4 regions of the Pseudomonas sp. HR96 genome follow, and region 2 is predicted to be linked to each of the others. Evidence: predicted binding sites of a transcription regulator. Region 2 holds the regulator's gene; each other region holds the start of a gene.
The links. Region 2 encodes sigma-54, which starts transcription at its own class of promoters, with help from an activator protein. Its sites were predicted from a motif close to ANTGGCATNNANNTTGCTNT; they were not measured.

Region 1 (4,209 bases), 530 kb from region 2:
CAGCAGAGCGATAAGAAGGAACAATGGGCGCATGGACGGCTTACCTGGATCGTTTGAAGTGGCCGCGCCCTGGACAGGGATTCCAACCCCGCGGCCGACCTTGCTCAGCATAGAACATCTGGCCCGCGCAGGCTCGTTAAGCTTTGGCACCGCACAGTGGCGCGGTTGCCCGGGTCAGGGCCAGGTAGCGCAGCGGATCCTGGGTGGCCTGGCGGTTGGCAGCCGCCAGCCACACCGGGCACAGCGCCTGCTGACGGTAGGGGGCGAAGTCGGCGAGCTCCTTGAGCAGGGCCTTCTGCAGTTCGTCGAGTTTCGGCCGGATCTCGCCGGCCAGGTCCGGCCGCGGCGAATCCGGCGCCTTGCCTTGCAGGTGCCATTCGGCCAGGCGCGCGTACTGCACCAGCTTGTTGGCTTCGATCTGCGCACTGAAGAACGGCTCGACCAGCTCGGCCGGAACCTTGAAGTTGTTGGCCATGATGGTTGCGCCGACGATCACGTCGTGTTCGCGCGGACGATCCTCGACGGCCTTGCCGCTGTCCCACTTGCTCAGGGCGACCTGGTCGGCGACGGCCAGGCGCTGCTGGATGCTGGCCAGCAAGGGGGCCAGGGCGGCAGGGGCGGGTGTGGGGGCGGCGAAGGCGCTGGTGCTGAGCAGGAGCAGGATGGCAGCGAGGGGTTTGATCATGGGCAGGCTCATCTTCGGTGAAGAACGGCAGTTTGCATAAATTACCGATGGGCTGCCACGGTGGTTTGTTTCAGAGCAAAAGATCGGGGGCTTTGCCCCCTCCCACGGTCGAGGTGGGAGGGGGCAAAGCCCCCGGTTTTTTGATCTGCCCCGGGCATGAAAAAAGCCTCCCGAAGGAGGCCTTTTCATGCGTCAAGGTCAATCAAGCTGGATCAGACGCTGTAGTACAGGTCGTATTCCAGTGGGTGTACGAAGGTCCGTACCTTGATTTCTTCTTCGCTTTTCAGCTCGATGTAGGCATCGATGAAGTCGTCGCTGAAAACGCCGCCCTTGGTCAGGAACGCACGGCCCTTGTCCAGCTCTTCCAGGGCTTCTTTCAGGCTGCCGCAAACCTGCGGGATCTCTTTGGCCTCTTCAGGCGGCAGATCGTACAGGTTCTTGTCGGCCGCATCGCCAGGGTGAATCTTGTTCTGGATGCCGTCCAGGCCGGCCATCAGCAGCGCCGAGAAAGCCAGGTACGGGTTGGCAGCCGGGTCCGGGAAGCGTGCTTCGATACGACGGCCTTTAGGGCTGGAGACGTAAGGAATACGGATCGAGGCGGAACGGTTGCGCGCCGAGTAGGCCAGCATCACTGGAGCTTCGAAACCTGGTACCAGACGCTTGTAGGAGTTGGTGGCCGGGTTGGTGAAGCCGTTCAGTGCCTTGCCGTGCTTGATGATGCCGCCGATGAAGTACAGGGCGGTGTCGGACAGGCCGGCATAGCCTTCGCCCGCGAAGGTGTTCTTGCCATCCTTGGAGATGGACATGTGCACGTGCATACCCGAGCCGTTGTCACCGTACAGTGGCTTAGGCATGAAGGTAGCGGTGCGGCCGTAGGCATCGGCCACGTTGTGCACGATGTATTTCAGGGTTTGAACTTCGTCGGCCTTCTTCACCAGGGTGTTGAACTTGACGCCGATTTCGTTCTGGCCGGCAGTCGCCACTTCGTGGTGGTGAACTTCGACGGTCTGACCCATTTCTTCCAGTGCGTTGCACATGGCAGTACGGATTTCGTGGTCGTGGTCGACCGGTGGTACTGGGAAGTAGCCGCCCTTGACGCCTGGACGGTGGCCTTTGTTGCCGCCGTCGACGTCCTGGTCGGTCATCCAGGAAGCTTGTTCGGAGAAGATCTTGAACATCGAGCCGGAAATGTCCGACTTGAACTTCACTTCGTCGAAGATGAAGAATTCAGGCTCTGGACCTACGAATACGGTGTCGCCGATGCCGGTCGACTTCAGGTATTCCTCGGCGCGGTGAGCGATGGCGCGCGGGTCGCGATCGTAGCCCTGCATGGTCGAAGGCTCGATGATGTCGCAAACCAGGATCAGCGTCGGCTCTTCGGTGAACGGGTCCAGCACGGCGGTTTCGTCGTCTGGCAGCAGAATCATGTCGGAGGCTTCGATGCCTTTCCAGCCGGCGATGGAGGAACCGTCGAACATCTTGCCGACTTCAAAGAAATCCTCGTCCAGGGCGTCGCGCGCTGGCATGGTGACGTGCTGCTGCTTGCCTTTGGTGTCAGTGAAGCGCAGATCAATCCACTTTACGTCATGATCTTTGATGAGTTGAACCGACTTCGACATAGTGTCCTCCGGGTGGATTGGGGCCTTGTTATGGATAGCCCCGTAATGAGTGATGCCGGGCGCGAGTCTCGTCCAAGGCAACCTGCCTCACAAGGGAGCAATTTGCATGCCAGTGCCCCGAGATGGGTTTGGCGCCGCAAATGGGCGCTCTCAGGGCGTTTCAGCGGTTTTCCCGGCGATTGCTAGCACCTTCTTGGGGCGGGAAAATTCCTGGGCGCACCAAATAGAGGCGTGATTGACCGGTCGTACGATAGTTGATTAAACCTTGAGCAATTTCCGCTATAATCCCGCCCCCACTTTTTCAGCTGGCATCTCGCGCGCGGTTTTCAACCTATTCACATGAAATTAATCGTCAAAGTCTTCCCCGAGATCACTATCAAGAGCCCGCCGGTGCGCAAGCGCTTCATCAAGCAGCTCGCCCGCAACATCCGCACGGTTGTCCGCGATCTGGACCCGCAGCTGGTGGTGAGCGGCGTGTGGGACAATCTCGAGGTCCAGACCCGTGTCGAAGATGCCAAGGTGCTGCGCGAACTCACCGAACGGCTGAGCTGCATTCCGGGTATCACCCACTTCCTGCAGGTGGACGAGTACCCGCTGGGCGACCTCGACGACATCCTCGCCAAGTGCCAGCTGCATTTCGGCGAACAACTGCCGGGCAAGGTCTTCGCCGTGCGCTGCAAGCGCGCCGGCCGCCACACCTTCAGTTCCATGGATGTCGAGCGCTATGTCGGCAGCCAGTTGCGCCAGCGCTGCGGCGCCGCCGGCATCGACCTGAAGAAGCCCGAAGTCGAAGTACGCATGGAGATCCGCGACCAGCGCCTGTTCATCATCCACAGCCAGCACGCGGGCCTGGGCGGTTATCCGCTGGGTGCACTGGAACAGACCCTGGTGCTGATGTCCGGCGGTTTCGATTCCACCGTGGCTGCCTACCAGATGATGCGCCGCGGCCTGATGACCCACTTCTGCTTCTTCAACCTGGGCGGCAAGGCCCATGAGCTGGGGGTGATGGAAGTCGCCCACTACCTGTGGAAGAAGTTCGGCAGCTCCCAGCGCGTGCTGTTCATCAGCGTGCCATTCGAGGAAGTCGTCGGAGAAATCCTCGGCAAGGTCGACAACAGTCACATGGGCGTCATACTCAAGCGTATGATGTTGCGCGCGGCAACGCAGATGGCCGACCGCCTGCAGATCGACGCGCTGGTCACCGGCGAAGCGATTTCCCAGGTGTCCAGCCAGACCCTGCCGAACCTGTCGGTGATCGACTCGGCGACCGAGAAGCTGGTCTTGCGCCCGCTGCTGGCCAGCCACAAGCAGGACATCATCGACGAAGCCAACAGAATCGGCACCGCCGATTTTGCCAAGCACATGCCGGAATACTGCGGAGTGATCTCGGTGAACCCGACCACTCATGCGAAGTTGCCGCGAGTGCTGCATGAAGAGAAGAACTTCGACATGGCCGTCCTCCAGCGCGCCCTCGAGCAGGCTCGCCTGATCTCGATCGACGAAGTGATCAACGAGCTGGGGCGCGACATCGAGATCGAGGAGGTCAGCCAGGTGCTGGCCGGCCAGGTGGTCGTCGACATCCGCCACCCGCACGCGCAGGAAGACGAGCCACTCGAGCTCGACGGCATCGAAGTCAAGGCGCTGCCTTTTTATGCCCTGAACAACCGCTTCAAGGAACTGGATGAGACTCGCCAGTACCTGCTGTATTGCGACAAAGGCGTGATGAGTCGCCTGCATGCCCACCATTTGCTCAGTGAGGGGCATGCCAATGTGCGCGTTTATCGACCGAGCTAAGAGCCCGGGGCTGTATGCCTGTGGCCTGCGTCACCGGCCCCCCGACGTTGCCGTCAAGCTGTAACGGCAAGGCCTGACTCTACTGTAATTGCTGCCACGACCTGTCAGCAC
Region 2 (4,209 bases):
ATCATCACCCAGGGCACCATGAAGATCACCGGCAACACCGTGACCGTCACCCGTACCCCCCAGGGCGATATCGACGTATTCACCTCGGTCGGCAACCTGGCTTACTACGAGCAGAAGCCGGCGATCGACAAACCGATCGTGCAGGCCTGGGGCGTGACCATCCAGTACTTCGCCGCGCAGAACCGCATCATCCTGATCGACAAGGCCAAGGTGGTGAACGACGGCAACACCTCGGTCGGCGAGAAAATCGTCTACGACACCGTCAAGCAGGTGGTCAACGCCGGCCGCGCCAATGGCGCCAAGGTCACCGAGCCGCGTCCGCGGGTCGACATGGTGCTCCAGCCGAAAAGCAAAACCGACGCACAGAAGGCTCAGTAATGGCAACTCTCAAGGCTCAGCACCTGGCCAAGGCCTACAAGGGCCGCCAGGTGGTGCGCGACGTCAGCCTGTCGATCGAGAGCGGGCAGATCGTCGGCCTGCTCGGGCCCAACGGCGCCGGCAAGACCACCTGTTTCTACATGATCGTCGGCCTGGTGCAGGCCGATCAGGGCCGCGTGCTGATCGACGACCTCGACGTCAGCTTCCAGCCCATGCACGGCCGGGCCAAATCCGGCATCGGCTACCTGCCCCAGGAAGCCTCGATCTTTCGCAAGCTCTCGGTGGCCGACAACATCATGGCCATCCTCGAGACGCGCAAGGAGCTGGACGCTGCGGGCCGGCGCAAGGAGCTCGAAGGCCTGCTGCAGGAATTCCACATCACCCACATCCGCGACAACCTCGGCATGAGCCTGTCCGGTGGCGAACGGCGCCGGGTGGAAATTGCCCGAGCACTGGCGACCTCGCCCAAGTTCATCCTGCTCGACGAACCCTTTGCCGGTGTCGACCCGATATCGGTCGGCGACATCAAGCAGATCATCCATCACCTCAAGGCCAAGGGCATTGGCGTGCTGATCACCGACCACAACGTCCGTGAGACCCTGGATATCTGCGAGACCGCGTACATCGTCAACGATGGTCGACTGATCGCCGAGGGCGATTCGGCGGCCATTCTTGCCAACGACCTGGTGAAAGAGGTGTACCTCGGCCACGAGTTCCGCCTGTAAAGGATGATTCGCGCGCCACAAGGCGTATTTATTGTGGCGCAGCTCTAGGCAAATGCTCGGGTTTCAGGCATATAATTTGCTTACGACATAAGTGCGACGCTTCGGCGCCGTGTAGTGGATGGCGCATCGCGCCGGCGAACAAGGTGTTAAGCCCCTGCCATGAAACCATCGCTCGTCCTGAGAATGGGCCAGCAACTGACGATGACACCGCAGTTGCAACAGGCCATCCGACTACTCCAGCTCTCGACCCTGGATCTTCAACAGGAGATCCAGGAAGCGCTGGAATCCAATCCTATGCTGGAGCGCCAGGAAGAAGGCGACGACTTCGACAACAGCGATCCACTGGCCGACAAGATCGAGCACAACGCCACCCCAGAGGTCCAGGAGCCCAGCTTCCAGGAAACCTCCGCGCCGACCGTCGACAACCTTGAGGACGGCGAGTGGAACGAGCGCATCCCCAACGAGCTGCCGGTCGACACGGCCTGGGAAGACATCTACCAGACCAGCGCCAGCAGCCTGCCCAGCAATGACGACGACGAGTGGGACTTCACCACCCGCACCTCGGCGGGCGAGAGCCTGCAGAGCCATCTGCTCTGGCAGCTGAACCTCGCGCCGATGTCCGACACCGACCGCCTGATCGCCGTCACCATCATCGACTGCATCAACAACCAGGGTTACCTGGACGAGACGCTGCAAGAAATCTGCGACTCGTTCGACGCCGAGCTGGACATCGAGCTCGACGAGGTCGAGGCCGTGCTGCGCCGCGTGCAGCAGTTCGAACCCGCCGGTATCGGCGCGCGCGACCTCAGCGAGTGCCTGGTCCTGCAACTGCGCCAGATGCCGCCCAAGACGCGCTGGCTGGCCGAAGCCCAGCGCCTGGTGCGCGAATTCATCGATCTGCTCGGCAGCCGTGACTACAGCCAGCTGATGCGCCGCATGAAGCTCAAGGAAGACGAGCTGCGCCAGGTCATCGAGCTGGTGCAGAGCCTCAACCCGCGCCCTGGCTCGCAGATCGAGTCCAGCGAGCCGGAGTACGTCATACCCGACGTCATCGTGCGCAAGGACAACGAGCGCTGGCTGGTCGAACTCAACCAGGAATCGGTGCCACGCCTGCGCGTCAACCCGCAGTATGCCGGCTTCGTGCGCCGTGCCGACACCAGCGCCGACAACACCTTCATGCGCAACCAGTTGCAGGAGGCGCGCTGGTTCATCAAGAGCCTGCAGAGCCGCAACGAGACGCTGATGAAGGTCGCCACGCAGATCGTCGAGCACCAGCGCGGCTTCCTCGACTACGGCGACGAGGCCATGAAGCCACTGGTACTGCACGACATCGCCGAGGCCGTGGGCATGCACGAATCGACAATTTCCCGGGTGACCACGCAGAAATACATGCACACCCCCCGCGGCATTTACGAACTGAAATACTTTTTTTCCAGCCACGTCAGCACCTCGGAGGGCGGTGAGTGCTCGTCCACGGCCATTCGCGCGATCATCAAGAAATTGGTTGCCGCCGAAAATCAGAAAAAGCCGTTGAGTGACAGCAAGATCGCTGGTTTACTGGAGGCACAAGGCATCCAGGTAGCCCGTCGCACCGTCGCCAAGTACCGTGAGTCCCTCGGGATTGCACCCTCCAGCGAGCGCAAGCGACTGATGTGAATGGCGCTTTCCTGATGCCACCACCAGCGTTCCAGTGGCAGGTTCCACCTGCCTCTTTATGCACTGGCAATAAGGAGAAGCGGTATGCAAGTCAACATCAGTGGGCACCAGCTGGATGTGACCGACGCCATGCGTGACTATGTCGGGGAAAAACTCGCCCGACTCGAGCGCCATTTCGACAAGATAACCAACGTGCAGGTCATCATGGAGGTCGAAAAGCTCAAACAGAAGATCGAAGCCACCCTGCGTGTACCTGGTGGTGAAGTTGTCGCCAACGCCGAGCATGATGACATGTACGCCGCCATCGACCTCCTCACTGACAAGCTCGACCGACAATTGCTCAAGCATAAGGAAAAGCAGCAGAGCCACCTGCAAGGTGCCGCCGCTCGCTGATACTCCCAACCCATGATCCGACTCGAAGATATCCTGACCCCCGGCCGTTCCCTGGTGAACGTGCCGGGTGGCAGCAAAACACAAGTACTCGAACAGATTGCTCAGCTGATCGCACGCGAAGTGCCACAGCTGGATCAGCAAACCGTGTTCGACGCCTTGGTTGCCCGTGAGAAACTCGGCTCTACCGGTTTCGGCAACGGCATAGCCATTCCCCATTGTCGCCTGAACGGTTGCGCCTCGCCGATCAGCGCCTTGCTGCACCTGGCTTCCCCCGTAGACTTCGACGCCATCGACGGTGCGCCCGTCGACCTGCTGTTCGTGCTGCTGGTACCAGAGGCAGCGACCGACGCGCACCTGGAATTGCTCCGGCAGATCGCCAGTATGCTGGACCGCAAGGATGTCCGTGACAGCCTGCGTGCCGCTGCCAGCAACGAAGCCCTCTATCAAGTAGTTCTGGACGTGCAGAAAGGGCATTGACCACCATGCGCTTGATCATTGTCAGTGGACGCTCCGGCTCCGGCAAAAGCACCGCGCTGGATGTACTGGAAGACAGCGGCTTCTATTGCATCGACAACCTGCCCGCCGGCCTGCTGCCGGAACTGGCCGAGCGCGCTCTGATCCACACCGAACTGGCGCAACCGCTGGTGGCGGTGTCCATCGACGCCCGCAACCTGCCCAGCCACCTGTCGCGCTTTCCGCAGCTGCTCGAGGAAGTGCGCAGCCGGCACATCCAGTGCGACGTGCTGTACCTGGACGCCGACGAAGACACCCTGCTCAAGCGCTTCTCGGAGACGCGCCGGCGTCATCCACTGAGCAGCGCCAACCGCTCGCTGGCTGAAGCCATTCGCGTCGAAACCGTGCTGCTGGGGCCGATCGTCGACCTTGCCGACCTGAAGATCGACACCACCAATCTCAATCTTTACCAGCTGCGCGACTCGATCAAGATCCGCCTGCTGAACAAGCCCGAGCCTGGCACCGCCTTTCTCGTGGAATCCTTTGGCTTCAAGCGTGGCATGCCGGTGGACGCCGACCTGGTGTTCGACGTGCGCTGCCTGCC
Region 3 (4,209 bases), 2.4 Mb from region 2:
GGCTCAACGGCGTCGCCGCGAGCGCCTTCGACGGCGAACCGCTGGACGCGGCCGGCTACCTGGGGCGCCTGCAGGTGGAGCAGAACTACAGCGCCGTGGCGGACCTGTGCCTGATGGTGCGCAAGTCGGTGTTCGATGAGGTCGGCGGGTTCGATGCACTGACGTTCATCGAGCAGGGTGCCGACGTCGACCTCTGCCTGCGCATCGCCGCCCTGGGTTATCTCACGGTGTGGACGCCGCGTGCGGTGTTGCTCGACGGCGAGCCGCCGCTGCACTACAGCGCTTCGGCGCAGCGGGCCATGTTCGAGCGCTGGCTGCCGTTGCTGGCGCGCGACCCGGCCTACAACCTCAACTTCGCCTTGCACGAGCGCAGCAGCTTCGACCTGGTGGACGCCCGCATCAACTGGCGGCCATTGGGCTGGCGGCCGCTGCCGGTGGTCATGGCCATCCCGGCCGACCCCTACGGGGCAGGGCACTACCGCATCATCCAGCCGTTCAATGCCTTGAAGGCCGCTGGCAAGGTCGAGGGCATGCTCTGTGGCGCCTTGATGCAGCCAGCGGACCTGGCCCGGTATACGCCCGACTCGATCATCCTGCAGCGCCCGGTCACCGAGGGGCAGTTGCCGTTGCTGCAGGACATGAAGGCCTGGTCCAAGGCGTTCAAAGTCTTCGAGCTGGACGACTACCTGCCGAACCTGCCGCTCAAGAGCGTGCACCGCGGCAACTTCGGCAAGGACGTACTGCGCACGATTCGCCGCGGGCTGGACTGCGTCGACCGCTTCGTGGTCTCCACCGAGCCGCTGGCGCAGGCGTTCAAGGGCATGCACCCGGACATCCGCGTGGTGCCCAATCGGCTGGATCCGGCCGCCTGGGGCAACCTGCCGGCGAGCCGTCGCAGGGCAGGGGGCAAGCCTCGGGTTGGCTGGGTCGGAGGCACCGGCCATGACGGCGACCTGGCGCTGATCTTCGATCTGGTCAAGGGCTTGGCGGGGGAGGTGGAGTGGGTTTTCCTCGGCGGCATACCGGCGGCCCTGCAGCCTTATGCGACCTTCTTTCATCCCGGCGTGGACCTCAGCCTGTATCCGCAGAAGATGGCCTCGCTGGAACTGGATCTGGCCTTGGCGCCGCTGGAGCAGAACCTGTTCAATGAATGCAAGAGCAACCTGCGGGTACTGGAATACGGCATCTGCGGCTACCCGGTGATCTGCAGCGACATCGCCCCCTATCGCGGCGGCCTGCCCGTGGCGCTGGTGCGCAACCGCTACAAGGACTGGTTGGACGCGATCCGCGCGCACCTGGCCGACCTCGACGCCAGCGCGCGGCGCGGGGACGAGTTGCGTGAGGTGGTGCGTCGCGACTGGATGCTCGATGAACGCGGGTTGGCGCAATGGCGCGAGGCGTGGTTGGGCTGACGACAGGAGGCAAATCAAACCGGCCTGGCGGCCTCTCGGGGGCTGCGCCCCCTCCCACATGGGGAATGTGCTGAAGCTTGCATGTGGGAGGGGGCATAGCCCCCGAGAGGCCGCCAGGCCGGTTTGATCTTATCCCCGGTCATACCGGCAAACCGCCGCTTGCCGCTTGCCGCCTGCCTTGCCACCGACCGGCCATCTCGCGCCACATTAACGGCGCTCCTGTTTTGACGTCTGCTCTGTAGTTCTCTGTAACCCCCGAGATACAAGGGCTGCAGCGGACTTTTCAAGATTGGCCCACTAATTGCTCTATGTCCTGTCAGTACAGATCAGACGGCAGTCGCCCGTCAGCGGAGGATCACTGTGGACAAGATGCTTTATGTGGCAATGAGCGGTGCAAGCCAGAATGCCCTGGCCCAGAAGGCTCACGCCAACAACATGGCCAACGTCAGCACCACCGGCTTTCAGGCTGACCTGGAGCAGGCGCGCTCGCAATCGGTGTTCGGCGATACCTTCGCCTCGCGTGCCTATGCCATGACCGAGCGGCCTGCGACCGACTTCTCCGCCGGTGCGATGCAAGCAACGGGCCGGGACCTGGACGTCGCCGTCGGCGGCGACGGTTTCATCGCCGTGCAGACCCCGGACGGCAAAGAAGCCTACGTGCGTACCGCCAGCATGAACGTCGATGCCCAGGGCATCCTGCGCGCCGGCAACGGCTTGCCGATCATGGGCAATTCCGGGCCGATCGCGATTCCGCCAGACGAGAAGATCGAAGTCGGCTCCGACGGCACCATCAGTATTCGCGGCATGGGCGAAACGCCGAACGCGGTGGCCCAGGTCGACCGCATCAAGCTGGTCAACCCGCCGGTCAGCAGCCTGACCAAAGGCACTGACGGCCTGATTCACACCACCAGCGGCCAGCCCGCCACCGCAGACGCCAACGTCAAGGTGGACTCTGGTTTCCTGGAAGCCAGCAACGTCAACGCAGTAGCAGAAATGACCTCGGTGCTGTCCTTGTCCAAGCAATTCGAGCTGCACATCAAAATGATGACGACTGCCAAGGAAGACGACGAGTCCATGGCCCGCGTCTTGCAAAACAGCTAATAACCCGTTCAGTCGCGCCGTAAAGCAGGCGCCCGAGGAGATACTCAGATGATTCCAGCACTCTACGTTGCCAAGACCGGTATGCAGGCTCAGGACATGAACCTGACCACCATTTCCAACAACCTGGCCAACGCCTCGACCACCGGTTTCAAGAGCGACCGTGCCGAGTTCCAGGACCTGCTGTACCAGATCAAGCGTCAGCCTGGCGCCCAGTCCACTCAGGACAGCGCATTGCCATCCGGCCTGCAACTGGGTACCGGTGTGCGCATCGTCGGCACCCAGAAGAACTTCACCGCCGGCAGCCTGCAGACCACCGACCAGCCGCTGGACCTGGCGGTCAACGGCCACGGTTTCTTCCAGGTTCTGCAACCGGACGGCACCACCGCCTACACCCGTGACGGTACCTTCCACCTGGACTCCAACGGCCAGATCGTGACCGCCAACGGCGCTGCCCTGCAGCCGGCGATCGTGGTACCGACCGATGCCCAGACCTTCACCGTCGGCACCGACGGCACCGTCTCGGTGACCACCGCCGCCAGCGCCGCCGCGCAGGTGATCGGCAACATCCAGACCGCCGACTTCATCAACCCGGGCGGCCTGCAGGCTACCGGTGGCAACCTGTTCCTGGAAACCGCTTCGTCGGGCGCTCCGCAGGTCGGCACCCCTGGCCTGACCGGCCTGGGCACCATCCAGCAGAACACCCTGGAGAACTCCAACGTCAGCACGGTGAACGAGCTGGTGAACATGATCACCACCCAGCGTGCCTACGAGATGAACTCCAAGGTCATCTCCACCGCCGACCAGATGCTGCAGAACCTGACGCAGAACCTGTAAGCGTGATCGTCAAAGCTTGACCGTTCTTTTCAATCTACTGTCCGCTGCCCTGTTACACCGAGAGGTTTGTGTCATGAGTCGTGTCTTGAATGTACTCGCCTTGAGTGGGATCGCCTTGCTGGCCGGCTGCGTTGCCCCGCCGCCCAAGCCCAATGACGCCTACTTCTCGCCGGTGTTGCCACGCACGCCGCTGCCGGCCGCCTCGAACAACGGTTCGATCTACCAGGCCGGCTTCGAACAGGGCCTGTACAGCGACCGCAAGGCGTTCCGCGTCGGTGACATCATCACCGTGACCCTCGCCGAGAAGACCTCGGCGAGCAAGAGCGCCGACTCCAAGGTGGGCAAGGCCAGCACCAACTCCATCGGCCTGACCTCGCTGTTCGGTACCACGCCCTCCACCAACAACCCGCTGGGTGGCGGTGACCTGAGCCTGAACGCCGGCTACAGCGGCACTCGTACCACCAACGGCACCGCCAAGGCCGACCAGGGCAACAGCCTGACCGGTTCGATCACCGTGACCGTGGCCGACGTGCTGCCCAACGGCATCGTCTCGGTACGCGGCGAGAAATGGCTGACCCTCAATACCGGTCAGGAAGTTGTGCGCATTGCTGGCCTGATTCGTGCAGATGACATTGCAACTGACAATACTGTGTCGTCGACCCGCGTAGCTGATGCCCGGATCACGTACTCGGGCACCGGTTCGTTCGCCGAGGCCAGTCAGCCAGGTTGGCTTGATCGCTTCTTCTCAAGCCCATACTTCCCCTTCTGAGTGCGCGCCAACATGCTCAAGTTCAAACACCTGATTGCTGCTGTGTTCCTGTTGACCACTGCGCTGGGAGCGCAGGCTGAACGGCTCAAGGAC
Region 4 (4,209 bases), 460 kb from region 2:
TTCGAATACCTGATGCAAACCCCGGAAGGCGCGCACAAGTTGTCCGGCCTGCCGGCGCTGCTGAGCCGGCGCAAATATGACGACGTCTACGTGTACAACGGCGACTTCGCCTGGGACAACCAGTCCGGGTTCTTCAGCAACCAGGGCATGACCACCTTCATCGGGCGCAATGACTTCATCAACCCGGTGTTCTCCGACCCGACCTGGGGCGTGTCTGACCAGGACATGTTCGACCGTGGCAACCAGGAGCTGATTGCCCGCGAGAAGACCGGCAAGCCGTTCTATGCACTGCTGCAGACCCTGTCCAATCACACCCCGTACGCCCTGCCCAAGGACCTGCCGGTACCACCGGTGACCGACAAGGGTTCGCTCAACCAGCACTTGACCGCCATGCGCTATGCCGACTGGGCAGTGGGCCAATTCTTCGAGAAGGCGCGCAAGGAGGCCTACTTCAAGGACACGCTGTTCATCCTGGTCGGCGACCATGGTTTCGGCAACGATCAGCAGATCACCGAAATGGACCTGGGCCGCTTCAACGTGCCCATGCTGATGATCGCGCCCGGCATCCAAGACAAGTTCGGCGCCGTCAGCCACACCGTGGGCACGCAGATCGACATCGTGCCGACCATCATGGGCCGCCTCGGCGGCGAGAACCGCAACCAGTGCTGGGGCCGCGACCTGCTCAACCTGCCGGATGGCGACAAGGGCTTCGGCGTGATCAAGCCTTCGGGCAACGAGCAGACCGTGGCGATTGTTTCCGGTGACCGCATCCTGGTCGAACCCAAGGACATGCCGCCCAAACTCTACCGCTACGAGCTGGGCCGTACGCCCAAGGCCGAGATCATCGACGCCCCGGACATCCCGGACCTGCGGCGCAAGCTCGACTCGTTCATCCAGACGGCGACCAAGAGCCTGCTGGACAACACCGCTGGGGTGGAGCCGTCCAAGTAAACCTTTTCAGGTTGTGGGCTTGCACGGGGGGCCGGAGCGAAGCCCCCGTGCGGCCTATCGCGGGCTTCGCGCGCTCCGCTTGTTTCGACCAATAGGCGCCCTGGAACGGCACGTTCGAAACCCGCGTAGGAGCGCGCGAAGCCCGCGATCAGGCCCCGCGCGCGGCCCTCTCCCAGCTGCAGATTCGAACCTTCCTGCCTTTGAGCACCCCACCTGAACGAACCCCCCACCCCTCGGTCAAGATTGTTGTAAGCCGCACCACTCCGATCTTCCAGACGAGGAGATACACAACAATGAAACAGTGGAAAATCAGCTACAGCGATCAAGATGGCGTTGCCCGTGAGATGGACGTCGAGTTCGCCGATTGCCCCTCCATCGAAGAGGCGGCCCAGCTGGTTCGTGCCCGATTGTTTCCGGTAACCGCCGAGTTGGACCTCAACGATTTCGAGGGTCGCGACTCTGCCCCCACGGCCCGGACCCTCAAGGCGCAAAACGCCGTGGCAATCACTGACATTGCCGAGGCGGTTGCCTGAAACGTTTTTTTGGCGCCAGCTGGCACTGGCGCCAACCCCGCGTTACTCTGCAGGCGGATGGTCATCATCCTGTCCTGTCCGCTTGAAGCCAGCCACCGTCGTCGTGGATGAAAGGGATACGTGCATGCCGTCGGCTGACGTTTCCCCGCAGTATTGAAAGTCTATCCGTCGTTAAACGTGAGGAGGACGATTCATGAGCACAGCCCATCAAGAAGACATCAGCACCCACGTGCTACGCCGCATGAAAGAGGGCGGTTTCGACTTCGCCCGCATTCACCCCATCGAGTTCTATGCCACCTTCCCCGACGAAGACCGTGCCCGCAAGGCGGCGGGGAAATTTCGTGGCGAATCGCTCAACGCCCAGGTCAGCGAGCGCGATGATGGGGCATGGCATCTGGAACTGAGCAAACTCATGTACGCCACGTATGGAGGTATAGGCGAATTCGAACATGACTTCGAAGCGGTCATCGAACCCCTGGGCGGCGAGATCGAGGGTTGGGGCGTCAAGCACGAGCTGCCGCGCAAGCCGGTCTGAGCAAAAAAATGGCCACCTGGTAACAGGTGGCCACAAAGGGAAGTTGGGATGAGGAGTGTCGCGTCAGAAAACTCTCCTCGAATGCTGTCATTATCGATGGCGCACGCAGGTTGTTGAAATCAACTCTGTCTATGCAGGTCATAGTAAAAAGCCACACCAGCGGCGCTTCGCAATGAAGCGCCCTCCGTTCAGTTGGCGCAAGAACCGCACAGGAATGGTGCGAGGCTGTTGCAATGGCTTTCCAACTGGTTGATTTAAAACAATTTATGCCGATGGCACGGGCCTTGCGAAGGCTCATGGGTCCGGGTGACAAGGAGTACGGCATGATCCGCACCTTTTATGATGAGATGTACGACGCAGGCGGCCTGGTCCGCCCGCACTATCGCGAGTTCGCGCGCTGGCTCGCCGATACGCCGGCCGAGCTGCTGGCCCAGCGCCGGCGCGAAGCCGACCTGCTATTTCATCGCGCCGGCATTACCTTCACGCTTTATGGCGATGAGCAGGGCACCGAGCGCCTGATTCCGTTCGACACCATTCCGCGCAGTATCCCTGCCAGCGAATGGCGTGTCGTCGAGCGCGGCTGTATCCAGCGGGTCAAGGCGCTGAACATGTTCCTCGCCGACCTCTATCACGACCAGCGCATCATCAAGGCCGGGATCATCCCCGCCGAGCAGGTGCTGGCCAACGAGCAGTACCAGCTGGCGATGCAAGGTCTCGACCTGCACCGCGACATCTACTCGCACATCTCCGGGGTCGACCTGGTACGCGACGGTGACGGCTCGTACTACGTACTCGAAGATAACCTGCGCACCCCCAGCGGCGTCAGCTACATGCTCGAAGACCGCAAGATGATGATGCGCCTATTCCCCGAGCTGTTTGCCGCGCAGCGCATCGCGCCGATCGATCATTATCCCAACCTGCTGCTGGACACCCTCAAGAGTTCCAGCCCCCTGGACAACCCCAGTGTCGTGGTGCTGACCCCTGGGCGGTTCAACAGCGCGTTCTTCGAGCATGCGTTCCTGGCGCGGGAAATGGGCGTGGAGCTGGTCGAGGGCGCGGATCTGTTCGTGCGTGACGACAAGGTGTTCATGCGCACCACCGACGGCCCCAAGGCAGTGGACGTGATCTATCGCCGGCTCGACGACGCCTTCCTCGACCCCCTGGCCTTCAACCCCGAATCGATGCTCGGCGTGCCGGGGCTGCTCTCGGCCTACCGCTCGGGCAACGTGGTGCTGGCCAACGCCATTGGTACTGGCGTGGCGGACGACAAGTCGGTTTATCCCTTTGTCACCGACATGATCCGTTTCTATCTGGACGAGGAGCCGATCCTCAAGAACGTGCCGACCTGGCAATGCCGCAAGCCCGACGAGCTGTCCCACGTGCTGGCCAATCTGCCCGATCTGGTCGTCAAGGAAACCCAGGGCTCCGGCGGCTACGGCATGCTGGTGGGGCCGGCCGCCACGGCGGCTGAAATCGAGAATTTCCGTGCGCGCCTCAAGGCGCGTCCGCATGCCTACATCGCCCAGCCGACGCTGAGTCTGTCGACCTGCCCGACCTTCGTCGAAAACGGCATCGCGCCGCGCCATATCGACCTGCGCCCCTTCGTCCTGGCCGGGCGTGAAACCCGCGTGGTCCCGGGCGGCCTGACCCGCGTGGCGCTGCGCGAGGGCTCGCTGGTGGTGAACTCCTCCCAGGGCGGCGGGACCAAGGATACATGGGTAGTCGAGGACTAAGGATGCGTGCCAAATGCTAAGTAGAACTGCCTCGGATCTGTATTGGATGTCGCGCTACCTGGAGCGTGCCGAAAACCTGGCACGCATGCTCGACGTCAGCTACTCGCTGTCGTTGATGCCCCAGGACGGTCGCGGTGATGGCCTCGACGAGATGGCCATGCCGCTGCTGATCACCGGTACCCTGGACGACTATCTCGAGCGCCACGGCCAGCTGCACGCCGAGCGCCTGCTGCACTTCTTCGCCCTCGACGCAGCCAACCCGGCCAGCATCTACAGCTGCCTGGGCGCGGCACGGGCTTCGGCCCACGCGGTGCGCGGGCGCATCACCGCCGACATGTGGGAAAACATCAACGCCACCTGGCTGGAAATTCGCGGCATTGCCGAGCAGGGGCTCAGCCGCTACGGCATGAGCCGCTTCTGCGAGTGGATCAAGGAGCGTTCGCACCTGTTTCGCGGG

Region 1: the regulator sigma-54 is predicted to act here: its motif matches at 2,399-2,418, upstream of glnA (glutamate--ammonia ligase).
Region 3: the regulator sigma-54 is predicted to act here: its motif matches at 1,701-1,720, upstream of SFA35_RS08040 (flagellar basal body rod protein FlgF).
Region 4: the regulator sigma-54 is predicted to act here: its motif matches at 2,291-2,310, upstream of SFA35_RS19705 (circularly permuted type 2 ATP-grasp protein).

The regions. Positions count from the first base shown of each region.
Region 1 covers NZ_CP139141.1:5,400,428-5,404,636, reverse strand. Annotated here, with positions in the region: gene SFA35_RS24155 (DUF4124 domain-containing protein) at 1-33, opposite strand, end outside; gene SFA35_RS24150 (chorismate mutase) at 137-685, opposite strand; gene glnA (glutamate--ammonia ligase) at 898-2,304, opposite strand; gene thiI (tRNA uracil 4-sulfurtransferase ThiI) at 2,644-4,098, shown strand.
Region 2 covers NZ_CP139141.1:4,873,729-4,877,937, forward strand. Annotated here, with positions in the region: gene lptA (lipopolysaccharide transport periplasmic protein LptA) at 1-378, shown strand, start outside; gene lptB (LPS export ABC transporter ATP-binding protein) at 378-1,103, shown strand; gene SFA35_RS21855 (RNA polymerase factor sigma-54) at 1,263-2,759, shown strand; gene hpf (ribosome hibernation-promoting factor, HPF/YfiA family) at 2,844-3,152, shown strand; gene ptsN (PTS IIA-like nitrogen regulatory protein PtsN) at 3,165-3,629, shown strand; gene rapZ (RNase adapter RapZ) at 3,635-4,209, shown strand, end outside.
Region 3 covers NZ_CP139141.1:1,707,041-1,711,249, forward strand. Annotated here, with positions in the region: gene SFA35_RS08035 (glycosyltransferase) at 1-1,412, shown strand, start outside; gene SFA35_RS08040 (flagellar basal body rod protein FlgF) at 1,773-2,513, shown strand; gene flgG (flagellar basal-body rod protein FlgG) at 2,562-3,347, shown strand; gene flgH (flagellar basal body L-ring protein FlgH) at 3,421-4,116, shown strand; gene SFA35_RS08055 (flagellar basal body P-ring protein FlgI) at 4,129-4,209, shown strand, end outside.
Region 4 covers NZ_CP139141.1:4,411,525-4,415,733, reverse strand. Annotated here, with positions in the region: gene SFA35_RS19720 (LTA synthase family protein) at 1-951, shown strand, start outside; gene SFA35_RS19715 (hypothetical protein) at 1,245-1,484, shown strand; gene SFA35_RS19710 (ribonuclease E inhibitor RraB) at 1,678-2,019, shown strand; gene SFA35_RS19705 (circularly permuted type 2 ATP-grasp protein) at 2,343-3,752, shown strand; gene SFA35_RS19700 (alpha-E domain-containing protein) at 3,766-4,209, shown strand, end outside.